Regions from separate parts of the Pseudoalteromonas sp. OFAV1 genome, predicted to be linked through region 2. Evidence: predicted binding sites of a transcription regulator. Region 2 holds the regulator's gene; each other region holds the start of a gene.

The links. The regulator sigma-54, encoded in region 2, starts transcription at its own class of promoters, with help from an activator protein. The targets are predictions, from matches to a motif close to GTTGGCACGNNNNTNGNNT.
Region 1: a site for sigma-54 is predicted at 2,508-2,526, ahead of L1267_RS08075 (FlgO family outer membrane protein). Genes of this name have one in related genera too.
Region 3: a site for sigma-54 is predicted at 2,162-2,180, ahead of L1267_RS08260 (flagellar basal body rod protein FlgF). Genes of this name have one in related genera too.

What each region holds. Positions count from the first base shown of each region.
Region 1 covers NZ_JAKGBG010000010.1:77,484-81,688, forward strand. The annotation lists gene galU (UTP--glucose-1-phosphate uridylyltransferase GalU) at 1-762, shown strand, start outside; gene L1267_RS08065 (SPOR domain-containing protein) at 1,311-1,703, shown strand; gene L1267_RS08070 (SPOR domain-containing protein) at 1,842-2,177, shown strand; gene L1267_RS08075 (FlgO family outer membrane protein) at 2,559-3,152, shown strand; gene L1267_RS08080 (FlgO family outer membrane protein) at 3,167-3,841, shown strand; gene L1267_RS08085 (FlgO family outer membrane protein) at 3,845-4,205, shown strand, end outside.
Region 2 covers NZ_JAKGBG010000008.1:43,325-47,529, forward strand. The annotation lists gene rapZ (RNase adapter RapZ) at 1-240, opposite strand, end outside; gene ptsN (PTS IIA-like nitrogen regulatory protein PtsN) at 241-693, opposite strand; gene hpf (ribosome hibernation promoting factor) at 697-984, opposite strand; gene L1267_RS06605 (RNA polymerase factor sigma-54) at 1,011-2,507, opposite strand; gene lptB (LPS export ABC transporter ATP-binding protein) at 2,625-3,350, opposite strand; gene lptA (lipopolysaccharide transport periplasmic protein LptA) at 3,347-3,868, opposite strand; gene lptC (LPS export ABC transporter periplasmic protein LptC) at 3,858-4,205, opposite strand, start outside.
Region 3 covers NZ_JAKGBG010000010.1:111,676-115,880, reverse strand. The annotation lists gene flgH (flagellar basal body L-ring protein FlgH) at 1-536, opposite strand, end outside; gene flgG (flagellar basal-body rod protein FlgG) at 552-1,340, opposite strand; gene L1267_RS08260 (flagellar basal body rod protein FlgF) at 1,362-2,126, opposite strand; gene flgE (flagellar hook protein FlgE) at 2,276-3,628, opposite strand; gene L1267_RS08250 (flagellar hook assembly protein FlgD) at 3,685-4,205, opposite strand, start outside.

The DNA of each region.
Region 1 (4,205 bases), on a different contig from region 2:
GCGATTTCGGCTGGTATTAAAGAAATTGTTTTAGTTACCCATTCAAGTAAAAACTCAATTGAAAACCATTTTGACACGAGCTTCGAGTTAGAAGCGACTCTTGAGAAGCGTGTTAAACGCCAATTACTTGCTGAGGTACAATCAATTTGCCCTAAAGATGTAACCATCATTCATGTTCGTCAGGGTGAAGCGAAAGGGCTAGGTCATGCTATCAACTGTGCAGCTCCGATTATTGGTAATGAGCCATTTGTGGTTATTTTACCTGATGTGATCATTGATGATGTAGCAAGCGATCTTAAAAAAGACAACTTAGCAGAAATGATCCAACGCTTTGAAAAAACAGGTGAGAGCCAAATTATGGTCGAGCCTGTGCCAAAAAACGAAGTAGACAAATTTGGTGTTGTTGACCTAGGCGATGCAAAAATTCAGCAAGGCGAAAGTGCAGCTATTTTAAACATGGTTGAGAAACCGCCAGTTGATCAGGCTCCTTCAAACCTTGCGGTTGTTGGCCGTTACGTATTAAGCAAAAATATTTGGCCACTACTTGCAAAAACTCCAGCAGGTGCCGGCGATGAAATTCAATTAACTGACGCTATTGCTATGTTGATGGAAAAAGAAATTGTTGATGCTTATTCAATGAAAGGCAAAAGCCATGATTGTGGTAGCAAGATTGGCTACTTAAAAGCAATTGTTGAATTTGCGCTTCGCAGAGAAGAATTTAAAGATGAATTAAGCGACTTTATTAAATCGCTTGTTAAATAGTTAAGCTATCTAATTAAAAATAATATAAAAAGTGCCTATACGGCACTTTTTTTATGTTTATTTACCTTCCTAATTTTTTGTTCATTATGCAAATAATGACTTTTCTGATATACCTTTGTCCTAACACATTGTTATGATTGAATGTAATTAAAATGTTTCATTGCATATTGGTTGATAATTTATTCTACTCAAGTGTTGAAACCTAGCTCATTGCATTATTTGCCATTTTAGGACGTAGACTTGAAGTGGATGTTTTTTCATGGCCGCTTTTTGAAACGCTAAATAAAAAACAATGTGTTAGTATTTTTATTTGATACCTAAAATGATCTTATTCGCCTTGGTGTACAGGTAAGTGCTAACAGCGAGTCTTCTTGAATGAGAAGAAATTTTTTATGGTATGTTTAAGAACTCTGATTATGAAATGTTGTGTGAAGCCTTTACGTTACAGTATATGCCTAGTGGCGTGTTTGACTGTGTCAGGTTGCAATAATACGACAACCTCTTTTCTTTCCCCTAAACAATGGCCCTTATTGCACCTTGTGCAATTGTTGAGTCAAAATATTATAAAAGTAGATAGCTCTCCCTCTTTCGTTAACCAACACGCAGCGCTTGAAACAGTTCCTGCTGGTTCATTGAATAGCACGTTAATTGAGCAACCGTTTAAACATGAATATGCCTTTGCTGTGCAGCTTGCATCGGTTCAATCAAAGCCATTACTCGCTTATTCTGTTAAAAAAATGACCAAGCGTGCTCCCAATATTTTTCAAGGTGAGCCTATTTTAAATATTGAAACCGCTACTGTTGAGCAACACACGTTTTATCGTCTTAAATATGGTGGTTACAAGTATTTTAAAAACGCACAAGCAGACTGCGAAGCCATAAAACGTCAAGGGATCGATTGCTTCGTAAGCAAGTACACGGATAATCGCGTTTACTTTTAATGTAATTCTTTTTAACTGGGTTGGCATTTTGTTTGCTAGAATTTATGCCTATTTTTTAGAGTTGACGATTACATGATTTTTTTTACTCTTCTTAGGCATTTGTTCATTATCTTAAGTTTATCAACTTTGGCAGCGTGTATGATGACGCAAGAGCAAGATGAGCCTGTTTACACTAAGCAGCAAGTGCAACCTGAGCTTGCTACTGACAATAATCAAGCTGCAGGTGTGCAGCTGGGGCTATATTTGTCAGTGAATAAAGTGAGTCATCAAGTATTGAAGCTAAAACATGATTATCCTAATGCTTTACAAGGGCTTAGTTTTCGCTTTAAACAGCGTGATCAAAAGGGAGTCACTTTGTATGCGCTGCGTGCAGGACCATTTAAAAACTACAGCCAGGCCAGCGCTTTTTGTGAGATTGCTAAAAAAATGGGTCAGTCATGTGTAACTGCAACATTTGTTGGCGAGATGCTTTAGCTATTGCTTTTTGTATTAAATAATAATCGCAGCTACTTTGTTCTTCATAATTAACAGCCTCGCATACTCGGCCTGAGTAGCGATTATAAACAGTAAGCAGACTTATCATTAAAAGGCTTATTCGCTTAGATAAATACCAACCCGAAATACAGAAACCACCCATGGGGATAAGCCTGAAGCTAGCTGCGTTAAAAATTACTTATCTACGATTGTATGGATGCAGAGGGTAGGGCAATGCAGGAGCAACTGCCAGGAACAGCTAAAAAACCAAATTGGTATCAGAGTTTCTCGTTTTTAGACTATCAAAGTAAATCTCGCCAATAGTAATAGTTAGGCATAATTATTGCTTTGTATTTGTCATGTTGAAAGAGGATGGCAAATATGCGTCTGTTAGTTTATTTCGTTTTTTTAGTGTTAGTGGGTTGTAGCTTAACCGAAGAGCAACAAAAAACGCCCCCTAGAGAAACGCCAAAATCACCGATGGCTCCTTATACAGTGCATCAATATGTTACTGATTTAAGTAGTCAGTTAAGTCGTATTCAAGGCCCTTACAAAGGTAATGCGCGCATTGCTGTTACGAGCTTTTACATGGCAGATGGCTTGGGTACTAAGTTGGCGCAAGACCAAGGCAGTGGCTTGAGTCAGCAAATTCAAGAGAGCTTACTTACGCAATTTACCCAGCTAGGCTTTCATACTATCGAATATCGACTAGAAAATACTTTAAATTTGCAGCCAACGGCCGATAGTGTACTTAGTCGCGATATAAAAACCTTACGCCAACGTCAGAATATTGACTTTGTTATTACCGGCACACTTACCCGGCAACAACATGCCTATATAGTGAATGCTCGACTCGTCAATACAAAAGATCAGCGTGTTGTATCTGCGGCAAGTACAGAGATCCCGATAAACGTTATGTGGGGAGCTGAAAAAGTACAGCAGCGTAATGGTCAGTTGTATCGAAGCGAATATTAAGAGGAATTCAATTAATGAAACGTTTAATTTTAAGTATGTGTTTGCCTATGGGATTTGGTTGCTCTTCGATGCTTGCTAGTGATACACCTGAACAGCACGATGAACCACAGCTAATGGCTCAACGAGAAGTGGCTGCACCGCATAGTAACGACAGCGTATTTCAAACTAATCAAGCCGTGTTAAACAACAGTAGCTTTACCGCAGCGCCAACTCGTAAAAATATCAATCATTATGTACGTGGCATCATGCAAGACTTAGTTGAAAACTTGCAATATGTGAACGATAAAACTCCCATTGCTGTTTCAAGCTTTGTGTATCTTGATGCTGACTACAACTCAACCACGTTACTAGGTAACCAGCTCGCTGAAAGTTTTATTCACGAACTGCATACCTTTGGTGTACCTGTTGTCGATTTCAAAACGACCGATTATATGCGTGTAACGCCTAGTGGTGATTATGTATTTAGCCGAGATTATTTAGAGCTTAACCAAGACCAAAACTTTAATTATGTGCTAGCCGGCACCCTAGTTAACCATCAAAGCGGGGTACTGGTGAATGCTCGTATCGTTGGTTTGGCAAGTAAAGCCGTGGTGGGATCTGCACAAGGGTTTATTCCGCAATCTGTGGTCGATGCCTTAGATAGCACCAATCGTAGCGACGGAATAATGCTAAAACAAGCAAGTGAGTAAGGTATGAAAGGTATTTTATTAGCATTCATATTATTAGCGCTGTCAGGTTGCCAATTACTTGCTGAGCAAGGTGAGGCAAATCAAAACACGGCTAACACCACATCATCACAAGCTGATTATGTTGCTATGTTGCAAGAGCTCGAGCAAAAAGAGTCGCAACAAACTAACGAAAATCACCGCTTATTTGTGCCATATCAGCATCACAAAACGCTGGTTAATTATGTTGAGCAAATGGCACTTGAATTAGTTGATACCATGCAGCAAGAAAGTGAGTTAGGTATTGCAATAACGACGTTTGTCGATCTTGATACAAGCTTAAAAAGCAGCTCGCAACTTGGCAATCAAATCGCCGAGTCTATGATGT
Region 2 (4,205 bases):
TGGGTTTGCGAAACCTGGCAGGTATTCAAGAATATCATTAAACTCTTGCTGCTCTTTCGGTAAGTTACGCACATCTATGCTGACTGCTATTTTGTCATAGTTGTCTGAAACGCTACGAACAAGCGAAGGTAATAAGTTGACTGGGATATTATCAACACAGTAGTAACCCAAGTCTTCAAGTACACGTAAAGCGACCGATTTACCTGAGCCTGAGCGACCGCTGATGATAATTAATTCCATTTATGCCTCTGCTGATATGACCTGAAACAGTTCGTGGTCTGTTTTGGCGCTACGTAACTGTTTACAAAACTCCTTATCTTTTAGTCTATCAGCAATTGTCGATAAGGTCTTTAGGTGAAGTTGGCTGTCTCCATCTGGTACGATGAGTGCAACGAAAATATCCACAGGTCGGTTATCAATTGCGTCAAAATTGATTGGGGATTCACTCACTATGACAAATGCCTGTGGTTGCTCTGCACCACTCATGCGGCCATGTGGAATAGCAATGCCACGACCAATACCTGTACTGCCTAATTTTTCTCTATTGAGTAAGGCATCAAGGACGTCTTGTTGAGATAAATGAGGAAGCTGCTGGTGAGCCAGCTCGCTGATATATTCAAGGATTCTTTTTTTGCTATTAAAAAGGACCGCAGCTTTGCTGCAGTCCTGGTTAGTAAGTGAACTAAGTTTCATAATTTAGTGTCGAGCTAATTTCTCTTTGTGTTTAATGACTTGACGATCTAGTTTATCGATTAGCGAGTCAATGGCTGCATACATATCTTGGTGTGCAGTTGAGGCAAAGAGCTCGCCTCCATTTACATGTAAAGTTGCTTCTGCTTTTTGGCTTAATTTTTCTACATCTAGAATGACATGTACATTATTAATGTGGTCAAAATGCCTTTCTAGTTTTGCAAACTTGCTGTTTACATAGTCTCTTAATGAATCAGTGATTTCTACATGACGACCAGTTAAATTTAGTTGCATAAGCATTTTCCTTCTATGTAAAACGTCTAAATCAAACTCTTACGCTGATTAGACGGAGGTATCGCTAGAGACTCTCGATATTTTGCAATTGTGCGTCTAGCTACTTTAATTCCTTGCTCAGCCAATATATCTGCAATTTTACTATCACTCAATGGTTTAGCTGAGTTTTCTGCAGCGATAAGCTTTTTGATCAAAGCGCGAATTGCTGTTGATGAACACTCACCACCGTTTTCTGTGCTGACATGGCTTGAGAAGAAATATTTCAACTCAAAAATCCCGCGAGGGGTGTGCATGTATTTTTGTGTTGTAACACGTGAAATTGTCGATTCATGCATTTCGACCATTTCTGCGACATCGTTCAGCACCATTGGTTTCATGGCTTCTGGGCCATGTTCAAAAAATGCTTGTTGTTGCTGTACGATACAATTGGTCACTTTTAAAAGTGTATCGTTACGGCTCTCTAAGCTTTTAATAAACCATTTAGCTTCTTGTAAATGAGAGCGAATAAACTGGCTATCGCTGCTCGATTTTACTGAGCGTGACATAGCTGCATATTGGCTATTCACTCTAATTTTTGGCATACAATCTGGGTTTAGTTCAACGACCCAACGACCTTTAACTTTTTTAACCGATACATCGGGTATAACGTACTCAGACTCTTCGCGAACTATGCTGTCTGCTGGCTTAGGGTTTAAGCTGTGGATCAGCGTCATTACTTCTTTTAGTTCGCTTTCTTTAAGCTTAGTCTTTTTCATCAAAGTGCGATAGTCGCGACTTGCTAATAATTCAATATGCTCAGATAAAACCATTTTAGTTTCAGCTAAATACGGCGTACTCGCATCGAATTGGCGAAGCTGGATACATAAGCACTCTTGTAAGCTACGGGCACCAATCCCTACTGGATCAAACAACTGTATTCTCTTTAAGACCGCTTCGACTTCATCTAGTTCGATTTCTTCTTCATCATTATTTTGATTAAAACTTTCGACTATGTCTTCGCAGCTAACAGTTAAAATACCTGAGTCATCAATTGCCTCTACGATGGCGACAGCGATCGCTTCATCGGTTGGGCTAAATGGTGTGAGTTGTAATTGCCACATAAGGTATTCATGGAGGGTTTCAGTCGATGCACCTTGATAAATTGACTCATCTTCTGGCATTGGACCTGATGATGTTGATGGGGCAGCACTCATGTACTCATCCCATGTCACATCCATGGCTAAATCGTCACTAACGGTGTCTTTGTTAAGGGCATCGCTGCTTTCTTGTTCGTACTCACTCGGCGCTTCTTCGGCCGATGCACTTAGCTGAGTATCATCAGATTCAGCTTTTTGCTCGTTCTTACCAATGTTTTCATCGTTGTAATCTGCTTCTTCCACTTCAAGCAGAGGGTTACTATCAAGTGCTTCTTGAATTTCTTGCTGGAGATCCAATGTACTAAGCTGCAGCAAGCGAATTGCTTGTTGCAGTTGTGGAGTCATTGTAAGTTGCTGGCCCATGCGCAGCTGTAATGATTGCCTCATGTATCCCTAACAATCCTTTTATGTGTTATCGACACCTGTGCAGTCACAGGTAAATTTATATCGATTTATTGTCATTGTTATTTAGTTTAGCAGATGCGCTAGATGGTGGCTTATTGGTTATAGCCTGAATTGCTCACCTAGATACACATCGCGTACGGTTTGGTCAGCTAAAACATGCTCAGGTGTTCCTGATGCAATTAGCTCCCCATGAGAAACAATGTAGGCTTTTTCACAAACATCAAGGGTTTCTCTAACATTATGGTCAGTGATTAATACACCAATACCACGATTTTTTAAGTGTTCAATAATTTTCTTTATATCTAACACTGAAATAGGATCAACACCAGCAAAAGGCTCATCTAACAAGATAAATTTAGGATTTGCGGCTAATGCCCTAGCAATTTCTACGCGACGACGCTCGCCCCCAGATAAAGCCATACCTTGACTATCACGAATATGCTGAATACTAAATTCATCAAGTAAGTTGTTGAGTGTTTCTTCTCGGCCTTGTTTATTTAAATCTTTACGCGTTTCTAAAATAGCCATTAGGTTTTGATAAACCGTTAACTTTCTAAAAATAGATGACTCTTGTGGTAGGTAACCAATCCCTAAACGTGCTCGGCTATGCATTGGCAAAAGTGTAATATCATTATCATCAATGCTGATCTTGCCTTTATCGCTAGGTACTAAGCCAACAATCATATAGAAAGTGGTGGTTTTGCCTGCGCCATTTGGGCCAAGCAAACCAACGATACTGCCCGCTTCAACCTCAAGACCCACATTTTTGACAACTTGGCGGCCTTTATAACTTTTTGCTAAAAGCTCTGCTTTTAATGTGCTCATGGTTGGCCTTTATCGTCTTGTTTGTTGTCAACAGGCACTAAGATTGTGTGTACACGGTCTGTTGAGTTTTCGTCTTTTTCTGCGCTAATTAGTTGTTGTGCCATATCATAAGTAATGCTTTTCGCTGTTACTTTTTGGCCTGCTTGAGTCACTTCGGCTTCGCCATTTAAAGTTAAGAAGCGCTTGGCTACGTCGTAGCGAACTTCTTCTGCACTGGCGCTCATTACCGTGCCATCTGCTTGCTTTTCTTCAAAATAAGCAGGCTTACCTGTGGCGATAATTAACTCAACAGTACCTTCTGTATCACCACCATGGGCTTCAAGGCGTTCGGCTGTGATCCGGCGGTTACCATGTATAATTTCGACATTGCCTTCAAATATACCAACGCCATCTTTTAGCTTACCAGTTTGGCGATCTGAGCTTATGCTAATTTGTGCGCCTGTCTGCTCGGCAGCTACGCCTGAAAAGGCAATCAATAAGCTTGGGATCAGGAGTAATTTCTTCAGTTTATTGGTCATAGTATATGGTTCGTGTATGGTTAGTTAGCTCTACAATCTCGGTTTTTAAATTAGCTTTTAGGCCTTTACCGGTAATTTTTAAATTTGGTCCTGTTAGCGTCACAGGTTGCTTCGAAAACATGGTCATTTGTTCTATATCAACGTTAATGTTTTCAGCTTTAATATCTTCGATCATGCCATTATGGGTTAAGTTTTTAGCAACAACATCGCCTTCAAAAATAAGCTGATCGTTTTCATATAAGGTGGCTTCTTTAGCTTTTACTTGCCAAATTTGCTGGTCGCCATAAAGTGTAAAAATAGGTTGCTCAAAAAAGGTAAACCCAAGTTGCTGATAAAG
Region 3 (4,205 bases), on a different contig from region 2:
CGGACTAACCCTTCCAAACGAATAAACTCTTCACCGGTATTTAACGTGAGCCATTTTTCACCACGGATCACTAAGTTTCCATTAGGTAAAACGCGCATCACATTGACAGAGATATCACCAAATAGACTATTCGATTGATTCGACTTTGAGTCACCTTTAAATGATGACCCTGAACCAATGCCAAATTGAATGCTGTCACCACCAATGTTAACCGGATTTCCACCTAACCCAATTACAGGGTCTAAGTTAGCATCTGTTTCTTTATCGGTTTCGGTTTTTGCTGCTTTGGTTGCTTGCGTTGACTCTTGCAATTTAACAGTGATGATATCGCCAGCACGCAGTGCCTTTTTATCAGAGTACAAATCGTTTGATGTATAGCTATCAAACAAAGACCCTGTTGGCACCATTTGTTCTGTTGTAGGCTCTGGGTACATAGGCGCATAGTAAGGGTCATCCTGAACCACATGATGATTTTGCGTTGTTATACAACCACCCAGCATAAAAGCTGCTGATGTGACTAAGATAAGATTACGCATGCTGCCTCCTACGACTTATAACTGTTGATTGATGTAACTAAGCATTTCATCCACTGCTGAAATCACTTTTGAATTCATTTCATAAATTCGTTGCGTTTCAATCAGATTAACCAGCTCTTCTGTTACATTTACATTTGACGTTTCAAGCGAACCTTGTACCACAGTACCTAAACCATCAATCCCCGGATTACCTTGCACTGGTGCGCCACTTACAGCTGTTTCTGTGTATAAGTTTTGCCCCATTGGCTCAAGACCCGATGGATTGATGAAGTCTGTTATAGTGAGCTGACCAATTACCACATTTTCTGCCTGACCTGCTACACGAACAGATACTTCGCCATCTTGTGACACCGTAATTGATTGCGCATCATTTGGCACATTCATTTCAGGTTGCAACGGGAAACCCGCACCTGAAGTTACGATACGACCGTCTTCATCTGTCGTAAATTGACCATTACGTGAGTAAGCAATATTGCCGTCAGGTAACTGTACTTCAAAAAAACCTGGGCCTGAAATCATCCAGTCCAGTGAGTTTTCGGTCGTTAACATATTACCTTGCGAAAAGTTCTTTTGGTTTGCTACAACCTTAGCACCGGCACCAAGCATTAGACCTGATGGCATTTCAGTATCTTGAGACGAACGACCACCTGGTTGATTAATGTTTTGATATAGTAAATCTTCAAATACGGCGCGGCTTTTTTTGTAACCGACCGTGCTGGCATTCGCGAGATTATTTGAGATCACCGAAATATCGGTTTGCTGGGCGTCAAGCCCGGTTTTACTGATCCACAATGCTGGATTCATAACTCTACCCTCTCAGTCATCTTAAACAATGCGTAACAGCTGATCTTGACGCTCATCAAGCTCTTCGGCTGTTTTCATCAATTTAACTTGTAATTCAAATTGGCGTTGGTTGCTGATCATGTCGACCATTTCATGGACTGGATTAACGTTCGACATTTCAAGCGTACCTGACAGTACTTTTACATTGGGTGAAATATCACAGAACCCACAAAGATCATTGACCAACATATCTTCTTTTGGTCTAAATAAACCGTCATTACCTTTTTCAAGCTGAGTGTTATCAGCTTCGATCACTTTTAAGCGGTCAACCACTTCTAAAAAGTTGGCAGGTGCACCTTGCGGGCGCACTTGGATCGCGCCATCTTCGCTAAACTCAACCTTCTCAATTGGCAAAGGTAAGATAATAGGCCCGCCCTCGCCAATAACTTGACGGCCATGGCTGGTGATCAATGCGCCGTCAGGTGTGATGTTTAGTGTGCCTGTTTTGGTATAAGCTTCGTTACCTGATGCATCTTGCACACTGAGCCAACCACGGTCGCTCATGGCAATATCAAGCTCTCGGCCTGTCTCAACGAATCCACCCGATTCCATATTTGAACCAGGACGCTCTTGCATCGCAAACACACGTGATGGCAAGCCTTCACCAAAAGCCTGCATGGAACGCGCTTGTGCAAAATCAGCTTTAAAGCCAGTGGTGTTAGCATTAGCAAGGTTGTTAGCCTTTAACTCAAGACCACGCAAGCTTTGCTTGGCACCAGACATGGCAATGTAGACCATTTTGTCCATAACATTGACTCACTAAAAATACGATAACTAAAGAAATGCAATAAAAGTGCCAAAGTAAAATTGACGCATAAATAGGATGGTAAAAATGAAAAAAGGCTGCCAATTGAGGGAGCAGCCTTCGTGTCGGATTAAGCTCAGAGCCGTTTAGATTAACGGATCTGTAGGATGTTTTGTTGTAGTGTTGAGTTAACTTCTAATGCACGTGAATTTGCTTGGAAATTACGTTGTGCACTGATCAAATCAACAAGTTCACTTGTTAAGTTAACGTTTGACTGCTCAAGGGCTGATGAGTTAATTGAACCTAATGTACCTGAACCTGGTTCACCGGCAATTGGCTCACCAGAGGTTAAGCTTTTCTTCCATGCCGTGTTACCCACTTGCTGTAAACCTTGTGAGTTAGAAAAGCGCACCATTGCCACTTGGCCTAAGAATGAAGTATCACCATTACTGTAAGAAGCAACGATTTTACCATCTGTACCAATATCAATACCTGATAGACGACCTACAGTCGCACCATCTTGCTCTAGCGCTTTCACTTCAAAGTTACTTGCATATTGAGTCGGTATTTTATTCGTTGTACCAGCTTCATCGCGCCAATTGATGTTTACATCATCAGGGAAACTCGCACCGTTAGATAATAAACCAGATATACCGCCTGAAGGTATTGTTAATGGATTAAACGTAGCATCTGTATTTGCAGTTCCATCAGTGCTTTGAGGTAAACCACTTGAGTCAAACTGAAAAGTTGAAATAGGCGTATATGGCGACGTAGTTTGCTCAGTACCATTAGCAGCAAACGGCTTTTCATCAAGTGTTGCAAACACTTGCCATTCATTGTCATTACCAGTCACTGCTGCGTCAGTTTTAACAAAGAAGAACTGTAAAATGTGTGGCTCACCTAAAGAATCATACACTGTTGTTGATGTTGAACTGTTATACGACGCACTTGTCTCAGGGTCAAATGGTGTAACTGCTGGCGTTAATGCACGCGAATCTAAGTTAAACGACGAATAAACATTGGTCGTAGCGCGTGGAGAACCTGATGCATCAGGAATTTGTAGCGCAGAAGATGTGCTTAAACTAACAGAAGTTGTATCACCCGTTGCTTCATCAACAGGGAAACCTTGTAAGTAGTTTCCGCTAGCATCCACAATAAAGTTGTCTTTATTAAGTTTGAACGCACCAGCACGAGTATATGTAAAATCTTGTGCACCTAGGTCATTTGCCATGGCAAAGTAGCCTTCACCAGTAATTGCTAAGTCCAGAGAGTTATTAGTGAAAGATAATGAACCTTGGTGAAATTGTTGTGCCACCATTGTAGTTCTTACGCCGTCACCATTTTTAGTTTTACCTGAGCTAAATACTGATGATGCGTACACATCAGCAAACTCAGCACGAGACTCTTTAAAGCCTGTGGTGTTAACGTTAGCAATATTGTTTGCTGTTACATCTAAGTCTTTTTGCGCGGCAGCAAGGCCGGTTAATGCAATATTGAAGCTCATAAGTCACCTCTAAAGTGTCAATCTGTAGCACTAGGCTAACTAGTTAATCTGTGTAATTAAGCGATTTCTGCAACATCAGTTAGCCTAACCGCGCCTTCTTTAGTATTAATAATAATGCCGCTAGATCCATTGATATTAACGCTTTCAATATTTTTGAAAGTCGCTAAAGGTAGACTGCTATAGTCACCATTTTGGAATCCTTCAGCTTTAACTTCGTATTCGCCTGGAGGCAAAAGCTCTCCATCGTCATTTTTACCATCCCACTCAAAACGAACTGCGCCAGCCGATTGAGCGCCCATGCTGATGGTACGTACAAGTTGACCTGACTCATCAGTAATGCGAAGCGTAAGATCTTCAACAGGCGTTTCTGCAATTGCCGATCCCTTAGCAACGTTACTACCATCAAAATCAATCGTATTTGATTCTAATAGTGCTTGTTTACCAACTAAGGTCGAAGCTTGTAATGCCGAGTTCGATGTCATTGACGCAGTAAGTGCATCAAATTTTGAGTTTAAATTCGAGATCCCTTCAGCCATGGTAAAGTTGGTCATCTGAGCAATCATTTGATCATTATCAG